3 regions of the Streptomyces sp. NPDC098789 genome follow, and region 1 is predicted to be linked to each of the others. Evidence: riboswitches for the same ligand, from Rfam matches in the RefSeq annotation. Region 1 holds a riboswitch; each other region holds the start of a gene.
The links. A riboswitch is a leader RNA that binds a small molecule or an ion and turns the genes downstream of it on or off. The one in region 1 is predicted to bind cobalamin.
Positions count from the first base shown of each region.

Region 2: linked by a shared signal. The riboswitch ahead of metE (5-methyltetrahydropteroyltriglutamate--homocysteine S-methyltransferase) and the one ahead of ACIQWR_RS27310 (cobalamin biosynthesis protein) in region 1 are both predicted to bind cobalamin.
Region 3: linked by a shared signal. The riboswitch ahead of ACIQWR_RS14610 (ribonucleoside triphosphate reductase) and the one ahead of ACIQWR_RS27310 (cobalamin biosynthesis protein) in region 1 are both predicted to bind cobalamin.

Region 1 is NZ_JBIWAJ010000015.1:44,357-47,838, reverse strand. Features, by position in the region: partial or broken gene ACIQWR_RS27315 (cobyric acid synthase) at 1-887, opposite strand, end outside; gene ACIQWR_RS27310 (cobalamin biosynthesis protein) at 884-1,876, opposite strand; cobalamin riboswitch at 1,911-2,058, opposite strand; gene ACIQWR_RS27305 (hypothetical protein) at 2,162-2,383, opposite strand; gene ACIQWR_RS27300 (anion permease) at 2,404-3,482, opposite strand, start outside.
Region 2 is NZ_JBIWAJ010000003.1:188,359-191,840, forward strand. Features, by position in the region: gene metE (5-methyltetrahydropteroyltriglutamate--homocysteine S-methyltransferase) at 1-1,275, opposite strand, end outside; cobalamin riboswitch at 1,492-1,644, opposite strand; gene ACIQWR_RS08360 (3-hydroxybutyryl-CoA dehydrogenase) at 1,865-2,788, opposite strand; gene aceB (malate synthase A) at 2,785-3,482, opposite strand, start outside.
Region 3 is NZ_JBIWAJ010000006.1:6,614-10,095, forward strand. Features, by position in the region: gene ACIQWR_RS14610 (ribonucleoside triphosphate reductase) at 1-1,347, opposite strand, end outside; cobalamin riboswitch at 1,376-1,559, opposite strand; gene ACIQWR_RS14615 (glycoside hydrolase family 71 protein) at 1,673-3,361, opposite strand.

The DNA of each region.
Region 1 (3,482 bases):
ACGAAGCGCACCACGACGCCCGGTTCGGCGGCCAGCGCGTCGACGTCCGTGAAGTTCGACATCAGGGGCACCGCGCAGACGGCGACCCGCAGCACGTCCTCGCCGACCGGCGGGGCGACCACGGATTCCCGTACGGCGCCGCGCAGGGAGACGCGCAGGCCGTCCTCCTCGTCGATGCCGAGGCCGTGCTGGAAGGGGAGCACGCCGTACGTCGCCCGCCCGGTCAGGCCCCGCAGCATCTCCATGCCCGGCTCCAGCAGGGAGACGTCGCCGCGGAACTTGTTGACGAGGTAGCCCGCGATCAGCGACTGGTCCTCGGGGGACAGCAGCGCCGTCGTGCCGAAGAACGAGGCGAAGACCCCGCCGCGGTCGATGTCGCCGACCACGACCACCGGGAAGCGCGCGGCCCGTGCGATCCCCATGTTCACGATGTCCGTGCGCCGCAGGTTGATCTCGGCCGGACTGCCCGCCCCCTCGCAGATCACGGCGTCATACGTGCCCCGCAGTTGCTCCAGGCAGTCCGTGACGATGCCGAGCAGCTGCTCCTGGCGCCCTCCGTGGTAGCCGCGCGCGCTCATCTCGCCCACCGGCTTGCCCAGCAGCACCACCTGGCTGCTGCTGTCGCTGCCGGGCTTGAGCAGCACCGGGTTCATCAGGGCGGTCGGCTCGACCCGGGCCGCCTGGGCCTGCATCGCCTGGGCGCGGCCGATCTCGGCGCCCTCCAGGGTGACGAAGGAGTTCAGCGACATGTTCTGGGCCTTGAAGGGGGCCACCTTCACGCCCTGGCGGGCCAGCCAGCGGCAGATGCCCGCCGTGACCACGCTCTTGCCCGCGTCGGAGGTGGTCCCGGCGACCAGGAGCCCCCCGCCGCGCCGTGCGCCGCTCATGCGCGTCCCTTCGCCTTCGTCGTACGGGCCGGACCGCTGCGGTCCGACGTGCAATGTGCCACCAACACCCGCAAGGACACGCAGGCCCCGAGGGAGATCCAGGTCACCCGGCGGGACAGCCGCACGGCCCGCTCGATGTCCGCGACCTCGACCGGGCGGCCCGCCGCCCCGTTCAGCACCGCCCGGTGCTCCACGCGCCCGGCGTACGCCAGGGTCCCGCCGAGGCGGACCCCGAGCGCCCCGGCGAAGGAGGCCTCCACCGGTCCGGCGTTCGGGCTGGGGTGGGCCGCGGCGTCCGCGCGCCAGGCCCGTACGGCGCCCCGCCGGTCCGGTCCGGCCAGTACGGCGGCCAGCGCGGTCAGCCGCGCGCCCGGCCAGCCCGCGACGTCGTCGAGCCGGGCCGAGGCCCAGCCGTAGCGCAGGTGGCGGGGGGACTTGTGGCCGACCATCGCGTCGAGGGTGTTCACGGCGCGGAAGCCCAGCAGCCCGGGCACTCCCGCCAGGGCGCCCCAGACCAGGGCGCCGACGACGGCGTCGGAGGTGTTCTCGGCGACCGACTCCACGACGGCGCGGGCGATCTGCTGGTCGTCCAGGGCCTGCGGGTCGCGCCCGCACAGGTGCGGCAGCCGCTCGCGGGCCACCTCGGTGTCCCCGGCGGCGAGCGCGCCCCCGATGGCGCGGGCCTCGCGACCCAGCGAGGTGCCGCCGACCACCGCCCAGGTCGCGGCGGCGGTCAGGGCGATGCGGGCGGCGGCGGGCCGGGAGCGCACGGCGCGGGCGCCGAGCGCGCCGACGGCGGCCGCGCCCCCGGCGCACACCAGGGCGTGGACCGCGCCCCGGGCGCGGCTCTTGCCCCACAGGGCTCGTTCGACGGTGGCGGCGGCCCGCCCGAAGGCGGCGACGGGATGCCCGCGGCGCGGATCACCGAGGATCCGGTCGCCGATCAGGCCGGCCGTCGCGCCGTACGCGAAAACGCGATCGGCACGCATGTGGCAGGTAGGTCCTCACTCAGGGTCCGCGCCCTGGTTCGACGTGTCCGGTGGCGAGAGTTCCTGGCTTCCGGGAGCCTTCGGCTCCTCGGTGACAGTGGCGGGACCGCGCCGGATTCGCACCGGACTTCCTCTTCATGCCGCCGTATTGGCTCGGGCAGTCCACCACGCACCGCGAACGCCCGTCAACTTGCCGTTGACCTGCGAAAGCTCCCCCCGGCCGCGGGCCGGAGGGAGCTTTCGGACGTGCTGGTGCGGGAGGGGCGCCCGGGGGTGACCGGGGTGTCAGCTGACGATCAGGTAGATCGCGTAGCCGACGGCCACCGCGCACAGTGCGAAGCAGGCGTACGCGCCGGTGCGCGCCAGGTGGGCGGTGCCGCCCTGGCCGGTCGCGGTCTCGTGCTTCGAGAGGCCCACGATGCCCAGGGTGAAGAGGGTCACGAGGGCGACGGTCGCGGAGAGGCTGACGCCGAACACGGAGCCGAGTGCTGCCCAGTCGATCTTCATACTGCCGATTCCTCTGTGGGTCAGACCGCGGCGGCGGGAGCCGCCGGTGCCGGGGGAGCGGCCGGGGCCGGGGTCGGGATGGTCGCCTTGAAGGCCTCGTCCGTGACCGCGGCGGTGGTGCCCGCGACCGGCGGGACGGCCACGGCGGCGATCGCGGTGGTGACCACGCCCGGCGCCTCGGCGGCGGTGTCCGCGGTGGTGCCGGCGGCCTCGTTCACGTTGGTGTGGTCGACGACCTGGCGGCGCGAGATCAGCCAGATGGCGACGCAGGAGCCGACGAGGAAGAGGGCGACGGCGGCGACGCCGACGTCACCGGTGCGCATGACCAGCTCGGCGCCCGCGGCCACCAGGGCGGCGGCCGGCAGGGTCAGGCCCCAGGCGATGAACATCCGGCTGGCGGTGGACCAGCGGACCACGCCGCCCTTGCGACCGAGACCCGCACCCATGACCGCACCGGAGCAGGCGTGGGTGGTGGAGAGGGAGAAGCCGAGGCTGGAGGAGGCCAGGATGACGCTCGCGGCCGAGGTCTGGGCCGCGAAGCCCTGCTGCGGCTGGAGGTCGGTCAGGCCGCTGCCCATGGTGCGGATGATGCGCCAGCCACCGAGGTAGGTGCCCATCGCGATCGCCATGCCGGCGGAGACGATCACCCAGACCGGCGGGTTGGAGCCGGGCGCGAGCGCCCCGCCCGCGACCAGCGCGAGGGTGATGATGCCCATGGTCTTCTGCGCGTCGTTGGTGCCGTGCGCGAGGGAGACCAGACCGGCCGAGGCGATCTGACCGGCCTTGTAGCCCTTGGCGGAGGTCTTCTTGTCGACGTTGGCGCCCAGCTTGTAGGTCAGCTTGGAGGCCAGCATCGCGGCCACACCGGCGACGATCGGCGCGGCGATCGCGGGGAGCAGCACCTTGGTGACGAGCGTGTCGCCGTTGACGGCGCCGAGGCCGGCGGAGGCGACGGCCGCGCCGACCAGGCCGCCCATCAGGGCGTGCGAGGAGCTGGACGGCAGGCCGACCAGCCAGGTGACGAGGTTCCAGAGGATCGCGCCGACGAGCGCGGCGAAGATCACTTCCGGCTGGATGCCTTCTTCGTTGACCAGGCCCT
Region 2 (3,482 bases), on a different contig from region 1:
GCGGGCGCGCACGGCCGGGTCGTGGGTGATCGGCGAGTGCGCCCGGGAGGCGAGGTCGGCGCGGTTCGCGGCGAGTTCGGCGGCGATGGAGTCCGTGCCCTGCGCGAGGCCGCGGGCCAGGACGGTGATCTCGGCGGTCTTCTGCCGGGCGAAGGCCAGCCAGCGCCGCACCTGGGGGTCGACGTCGCGCTCGGCGGTGACGTCCAGCGGAACGTGCAGGAGGGAGCAGGAGGAGGAGACGTCGACGCTGCCCGCGAGACCGAGCAGGGTGCCGAGCGTGGCGAGGGAGGCCTCGTGGTCGTTGATCCAGACGTTGCGGCCGTTGACCACGCCCGCGACCAGGCGCTTCCCGGGCAGGCCGCCGACAGCGGCCAGGTCGGCGAGGTTGCCGGCGGCCCGGTCGGTGAAGTCGAGGGCGAGACCGTCGACGGGTGCCTTGGCCAGGACCGCCAGCGCCTCGCCGAGCCGGTCGAAGTACGAGGCGACGAGCAGCTTGGGGCGTTCGGCCAGCCCGCCCAGTTCGCGGTAGGTGCGGGCGGCCGCGCCCAACTCGGCCGGGGTGCGGTCCTGGACCAGGGCCGGCTCGTCGAGCTGGACCCACTGGGCGCCCGCCGCGCGCAGGTCGGCGAGCACCTCGGCGTAGACGGGCAGCAGCCGGTCGAGCAGGGTGATCGGCTGGAAGTCCTCGGGCACGCCCGGGGCGGGCTTGGCCAGCAGGAGATAGGTGACCGGTCCGACCAGCACCGGGCGGGCGTTCAGCCCGAGCGCCAGGGCCTCCTTCAGCTCGGCGACCTGCTTGGCGGAGTCGGCGGTGAACTCGGTGTCGGGGCCCAGCTCAGGGACCAGGTAGTGGTAGTTGGTGTCGAACCACTTGGTCATCTCCAGCGGCGCCACGTCCTGGGTGCCGCGGGCCATGGCGAAGTAGCCGTCCAGCGGGTCCGCTTCGACGGCGGCGCGGTGGCGGGGCGGGACGGCGCCGACCATGACGCTGGTGTCGAGGACGTGGTCGTAGTACGAGAAGTCACCGGTGGGCACCTCGCCGATGCCCGCTTCGGCCAGCTGCTGCCAGTGGGTCCGGCGCAGGGTCGCGGCGGTCGCCCGGAGGGCGTCGGCCTCGACCCGGCCCTTCCAGTAGCCCTCGACGGCCTTCTTCAGTTCCCGGTTCTGCCCCTGCCGGGGGTAGCCGTGGACGGTGGCCCGTACGGCCGGGTCCGGCGCGGCCGCGGAGGTGGCGGAACGGGCGGTGGTGGAACGGGTGGTGTTCTCGGGTGTCACGGAACTCTCCTTCGCGAGTACGTCTCCATGAGTCCCGGTGACGGACGCGAGGCGCGAAGGGGTGGCAGAGCGGACGGCCCGTCGCACCGCCGTGCGCGAGGCACCGGCTGCGACCGTCCGTCGTTCCCCCGGAACAGGTCCGGGGCGCCCCCGACCGACCCGCCCACGAGGTCACCAGGAAATCCGCGCACGACCGTGCGTGCGCGGGCAACGGGCAGGTCTTCGGACTTGCGGGCGCGCCTGCCGGTCTCCCGGCGGGCACCTAGTGGCCGTCGCTTCCCAGACCCGTACGGGTCCAGTGCGTATGACGGCGGTCGTTCCCGCTCACCGCTGCGGGGCAGTCCCGGATTCCCACCGGGTTCCCTCTTACGACGCATCCCGCCTGGCGGACGGGGCGAACCAGCTGCTGGGGGTCAGCTTAGGTCGACGCGGCCCGGTCGGGCGGATGTTGACCACATCCCGGACGGTGAGATGAGACACCCCGCGGCCGACGCGCAGGGAGCGCGCGGTGGCTCACCGGGCCACCGCGCGCTCCTGCTCCGTGCCTCCCGGGTCCCTCAACCCGGGAGCCGTACCACCGGGTCCCTCGTCAGCCCCGGTCGTAGGTATGGAACCCGCGGCCGCTCTTGCGGCCCAGCAGACCCGCCTGGACCATGCGCCGGAGCAGCGGTGGCGGGGCGTGGAGCGGCTCCTTGAACTCGGCGTAGAGGGACTCCGCGATGGCCGCGACGGTGTCCAGGCCGATGAGGTCGGCGAGCTTCAGGGGGCCCATGGGGTGGGCGCATCCCAGCTCCATGGCCGCGTCGACGTCCGCGGCGGTGGCGAAGCCCGATTCGGCCATCCGAATGGCCGAGAGCAGGTAGGGGACGAGGAGCGCGTTGACGACGAAGCCGGCCCGGTCCTGCGAGCGGACGGCCGTCTTGCCGAGCGCGTCGCGGGCGAACGCCTCCACCGTCTCCACGGTCTCGCGGGTGGTGTGCAGCGAGGACACGATCTCCACGAGGGGCAGGACGGGCACCGGGTTGAAGAAGTGCAGGCCCACGACGCGGTCGGCGCGGCCGGTGGCCATGGCCAGTCGCATGACGGGGATGGCGGAGGTGTTGGTGGCCAGGACCGCCCCCGGGTCCTCGACGATCTTGTCGAGGGTGGCGAAGGTCTCGGTCTTCACGGCCGCGTCCTCCACCACCGCCTCGATCACGAGCTGCCGGTCGGCGAGGTCGTCCAGGCTGCCGGAGAAGACGAGCCGGGCCAGGGCGTCCTCGGCGGTGAGCCGGTCCAGTTTGCCGCGCTGGACGGCGCGTTCGAGGGAGACGGCCACGCGTTCGCGGGCGGCCAGGGCGGCCGCGGCGTCGGTCTCGCACACCACGGTGTCGAGGCCCGCACGGGCACAGACCTCGGCGATGCCCGCGCCCATCTGGCCGCCGCCGACGACGCCGACCCTGCGGATCGCCGCGCCCGCGCCGGTGGCGGCTGTGGCTGTGGCTGTGGCGCTGCTGTCACTGGCGGCGCTCATGCGCGGGCCTCCGGACGGCGGACGAGGTGGCGGGCGTACGCGTCGGGGGTGAAGAAGGCCGGTAGGTCCCGCTGGAGCGCCGTCCGCTCGAGGACGGCGCGCGCCTCGGCGACCCGGGCGTCCGGATCCTCCTTCGCGAGCGCGGCGCACTGCGCGTCGAGGATCTCCCGCACGCCCGCGCGGTCGGCCGTGCCGTGGCGCAGCCACTGCCAGAGCTGGACCCGCGCGATCTCCGCGGTCGCCGCGTCCTCCATCAGCCCGTACAGGGCGACGGCGCCGCTGCCGCGCAGCCACGCGTCGAAGTACCGGAGGGCGACGGCGACGTTGGCACGGATGCCTTCGGCCGTGGGCGGGCCCGCGACCCGCCGGACCGACAGCAGGTCGGCCGCGGTGACCCGGACGTCCTCACGCGTACGGTCGAGCTGGTGCGGCCGGTCGGCGAGCACGGCGTCGAAGACCGTGCGGCAGACGGGCACCAGGGCGGGGTGGGCGACCCAGGAGCCGTCGAACCCGTCCTCGGCCTCGCGCTCCTTGTCGAGCCGGACCTTGGCGAGCGCCGCCTCGTTCGCGGCCGCGTCCTTCCCGGGGACGTGTGCGGACATGCCGCCGATGGCGTGGGCGCCGCGCCGGTGGCAGGTGCGGACGAGGAGTTCGGCGTAGGCACGCATGAAGGGGGCGGTCATGGTGACCTTGG
Region 3 (3,482 bases), on a different contig from region 1:
CCGCCGGTCCTCCTTGGCGAAGCGGTACGTCGTCCCCTCGGCCGGGGTGGCCTCCAGGTTGTAGAGGTTCCCGGTCCGCTCCTGGAACTCCACCATGCGTGCGCGGACGCGGTCCAACAGGCGCACGGCCAGCGCGTGCCCGGCCTCGGTGGTGATGTCGTCCGCGTCCCCGGAGAAGTTGCGGATCATCTCGTTGATCCCGTTGACCCCGATGGTCGAGAAGTGGTTGCGCAGGGTGCCCAAGTAGCGCTTGGTGTACGGGAACAGCCCGCCGTCGATCAGGTCCTGGACGGTGATCCGCTTCAGCTCCAGGCTGTCCTTGGCCAGCTCGCACAGCCGGTCCACGGCCGCCATCAGGGCGTCCTCGTCGCCCGCGTGGACGTGTCCGAGGCGGGCGCAGTTGAGCGTGACCACGCCCAGGGAGCCGGTCTGTTCGGCGCTGCCGAAGAGGCCGTTGCCGCGCCTGAGCAGTTCGGTGAGGTCGAGCTGGAGCCGGCAGCACATGGAGCGGATCATGTTCGGGGACAGCTCGGAGTTGATGAAGTTCTGGAAGTACGGGAGCCCGTACTTCGCGGTCATCGCGAAGAGCCGCTCGGCGTTCTCGCTCTCCCAGGGGAAGTCCCGGGTGATGTTGTAGGTCGGGATCGGGAAGGTGAAGACCCGGCCGGTGGCGTCCCCCTCCGTCATGACCTCGATGTAGGCCCGGTTGATCAGGTCCATCTCGCTCTGGAGCTCGCCGTAGGTGAAGTCCACCTCGGCGCCGCCGATCACGGGGACCTGCTCCCGCAGGTCCTCGGGGCAGGTCCAGTCGAAGGTGAGGTTGGTGAAGGGGGTCTGGGTGCCCCAGCGCGAGGGCACGTTCAGGTTGTGCACCAGCTCCTGGACGCACTGCCTGACCTGGGCGTACGTCATCGCGTCGAGGCGGACGTAGGGGGCGAGGTAGGTGTCGAAGGAGGAGAAGGCCTGGGCGCCCGCCCACTCGTTCTGGAGGGTGCCGAGGAAGTTGACGATCTGACCGACGGCCGAGGACAGGTGCCGGGGCGGGCCGGAGTCGATCTGGCCGGGGACCCCGTTGAACCCCTCGGTCAGCAGGGTGCGCAGGGACCAGCCCGCGCAGTAGCCGGAGAGCATGTCCAGGTCGTGGATGTGGAAGTCGCCCTCGCGGTGGGCGCCGGCGATCTCGGCCGGGTAGACGCGCTCCAGCCAGTAGTTCGCCGTCACCTTGCCCGCCGCGTTCAGGATCAGGCCGCCGAGCGAGTAGCCCTGGTTGGCGTTGGCGTTGACCCGCCAGTCCCGGCGTTCCAGGTATTCGGTCACGGTCTCTACGGCGTCGACGGCAGCAGTCACGGCAGCCCTCCCACGAGGCTCGGCACGGAAGTGTGGTTCGTTCGCCGGCAGGTGTCGGACTCGCGCGGCGCCCCGTCCCCGTCGGGGGAAGGGCGTGCGCTCACCGTTGCGGGGCAGTCCCGGATTCGCATCGGGTTCCCTGTTGCCTCGGTCGGGGCGGACATGAGCGAGCATGAGCGTGACCCCGCCGAACCGGCAGGGCCAACACTACATATGGATATGACCGCCCAGTGCGACCACTAGATATTGGGTGACCTTCGTCCCCGGAGAGGGTCCCAAAGTCCCTCCCACCCGTCCGGCCGGCCGCCCTCGCGCGCCGGCGCCGCTACGAAGCGCGACCGCTGGTGGCCCCGTAGTACTGGAGGTCCTGGACCGCGACCTTGCGGTCCACCGGGTACGGCAGCTCGACCGCGGTCGAGGTGGCCCCGTCGCGGACCGCCCGGGCGGAGCTGGTGCCGGAGCGCAGCTCCAGCAGGTGCGACCCGACTCCGGCCGGGGCCTCGTAGGCGTCCGCGTCCCCGCCGGTCGCGGTACGGACGGTGGCCGGCGCGGTCAGGAAGCTGAGCACCTCCACCGCGTCCCGGGGCGCGGCGCTGCCCTTGCGCAGGGACATCACCAGGGACTGGGTCCCGGTCGGGTCGGTCGCGGCGAACTGGGTGCGCGAGGTCAGGTAGAGCGTGTCCCGGACGATCCGCGGCCAGGCGCCCGTCTTGAACCGGGTCAGGTAGTAGGAGGAGATGTCCAGGTAGGTGTGGCCGTTGTGCAGGGAGGGTGCGAACTGGCTGCCCTCCGAGTAGTCGTTCCAGGTGGTCAGCTGCACCCAGTCGGCGCCGTCGTCGATGGCGTGCGTCCAGGTGGAGCGCAGGGTGGCGGTGTTCCCCGCCTCGTCGTAGATCCCCTGGTTGGGGCGGGCGTCCTGGACGGAGACCGGTTGCATCCAGATCTTGCCCGCCTCGTGCGCGCGCCGGACGTCGCCGGCCGCGCCGTCCTGGCCGACGTAGCTGCGGCTGCCCCATTCGGAGAACCCGTAGCTGATGGGCGCGAACCGCGCGCCGTGCGCGCCGAAGTCGAGGAAGAGCGGGACGAACGCGGTGCGGATGCCGTGCTTCGACTTCAGCAGGTCCAGCACCCGGGTCCACCAGGCGACGTCCTTCTCCTCCGCCTTGAACGGGGAGACGACCAGCCGTCCGTCGCCGAGCCGGTGCGCGGCGGGTGCCACGGCGAGCGCGGCGAGCGCGGCCGCGAGCACGGCCGGGTCGTCCGTCTTGAGGGAGGTCATGTCCGGCATCAGCATGACCTTGAAGTCGGGATCGACCGAACGGGCTGCCTCCATCAGGAGGTTGGCGCGGTCCCAGTTGGGGCCGGAGAGGGAGAGCAGGTCGAGGGTGAATCCGTCGATCCCGGCGGCGCGGGCCGTGCGCACCTCCTGACGGAGGTTGGCCAGCTCCCAGTTGCCCTGTTGGGGCGCTACGGGCAGCGGTCGGTCGCGCAGCAGCCCGCCGTAGCGCTCGTGCTTGCCGTTCTCCCCCGCCGGGGCGAGGTAGTTGCGGGTGTAGTAGTCGCCGTCCGCGCTCGCGTTGTCGAGGGAGAGCGGGTAGGGGGTGAAGTAGTGGGCGAAGACCAGCTTCTTGCCGGCGCGCAGCGCGGTGGCGTCCGGCAGGTCGAAGGGCAGGGCGCCGGCGGGCCGCACGCCGCCGCCCGCCGCGCCCCCGTCGTCGCCGGCGCCCGCGCTCCCCGACGCGGCGGGGTCCGGGCTCGCGTCGGGGGCGCCGCTCCCCGGGGTGCCGGCGGAGCGGCCGTGGTCGCCGGGTCCGGTGGACCAGGGCGCGCCGATGTCCGGCGCCGAGCGGTCCGGGCGGGGTCCGGCGGAGAAGGGGTCCCAGGCGATGCCCGTCGCGGCGAACACCCCGACGAGGAGGAAGCCCGAGACGAGCGCGGCCAGCAGCATCCGGCCGCCGCGCAGGCCCGGGCGGCGCCGGTGCGATAAGGGCCGACCCTGTCGCTGCGCACTCATCCTGGTCCCCTTCCGGAACGTGCCCGTGTCCGGGGCTGCACAGCAGTAGAGCCGATTCCCGACATCCGGACAACCGTTCCCCCTCCGGTCGGGCCGGGCGCGTACGTCAGGGGAACCACGC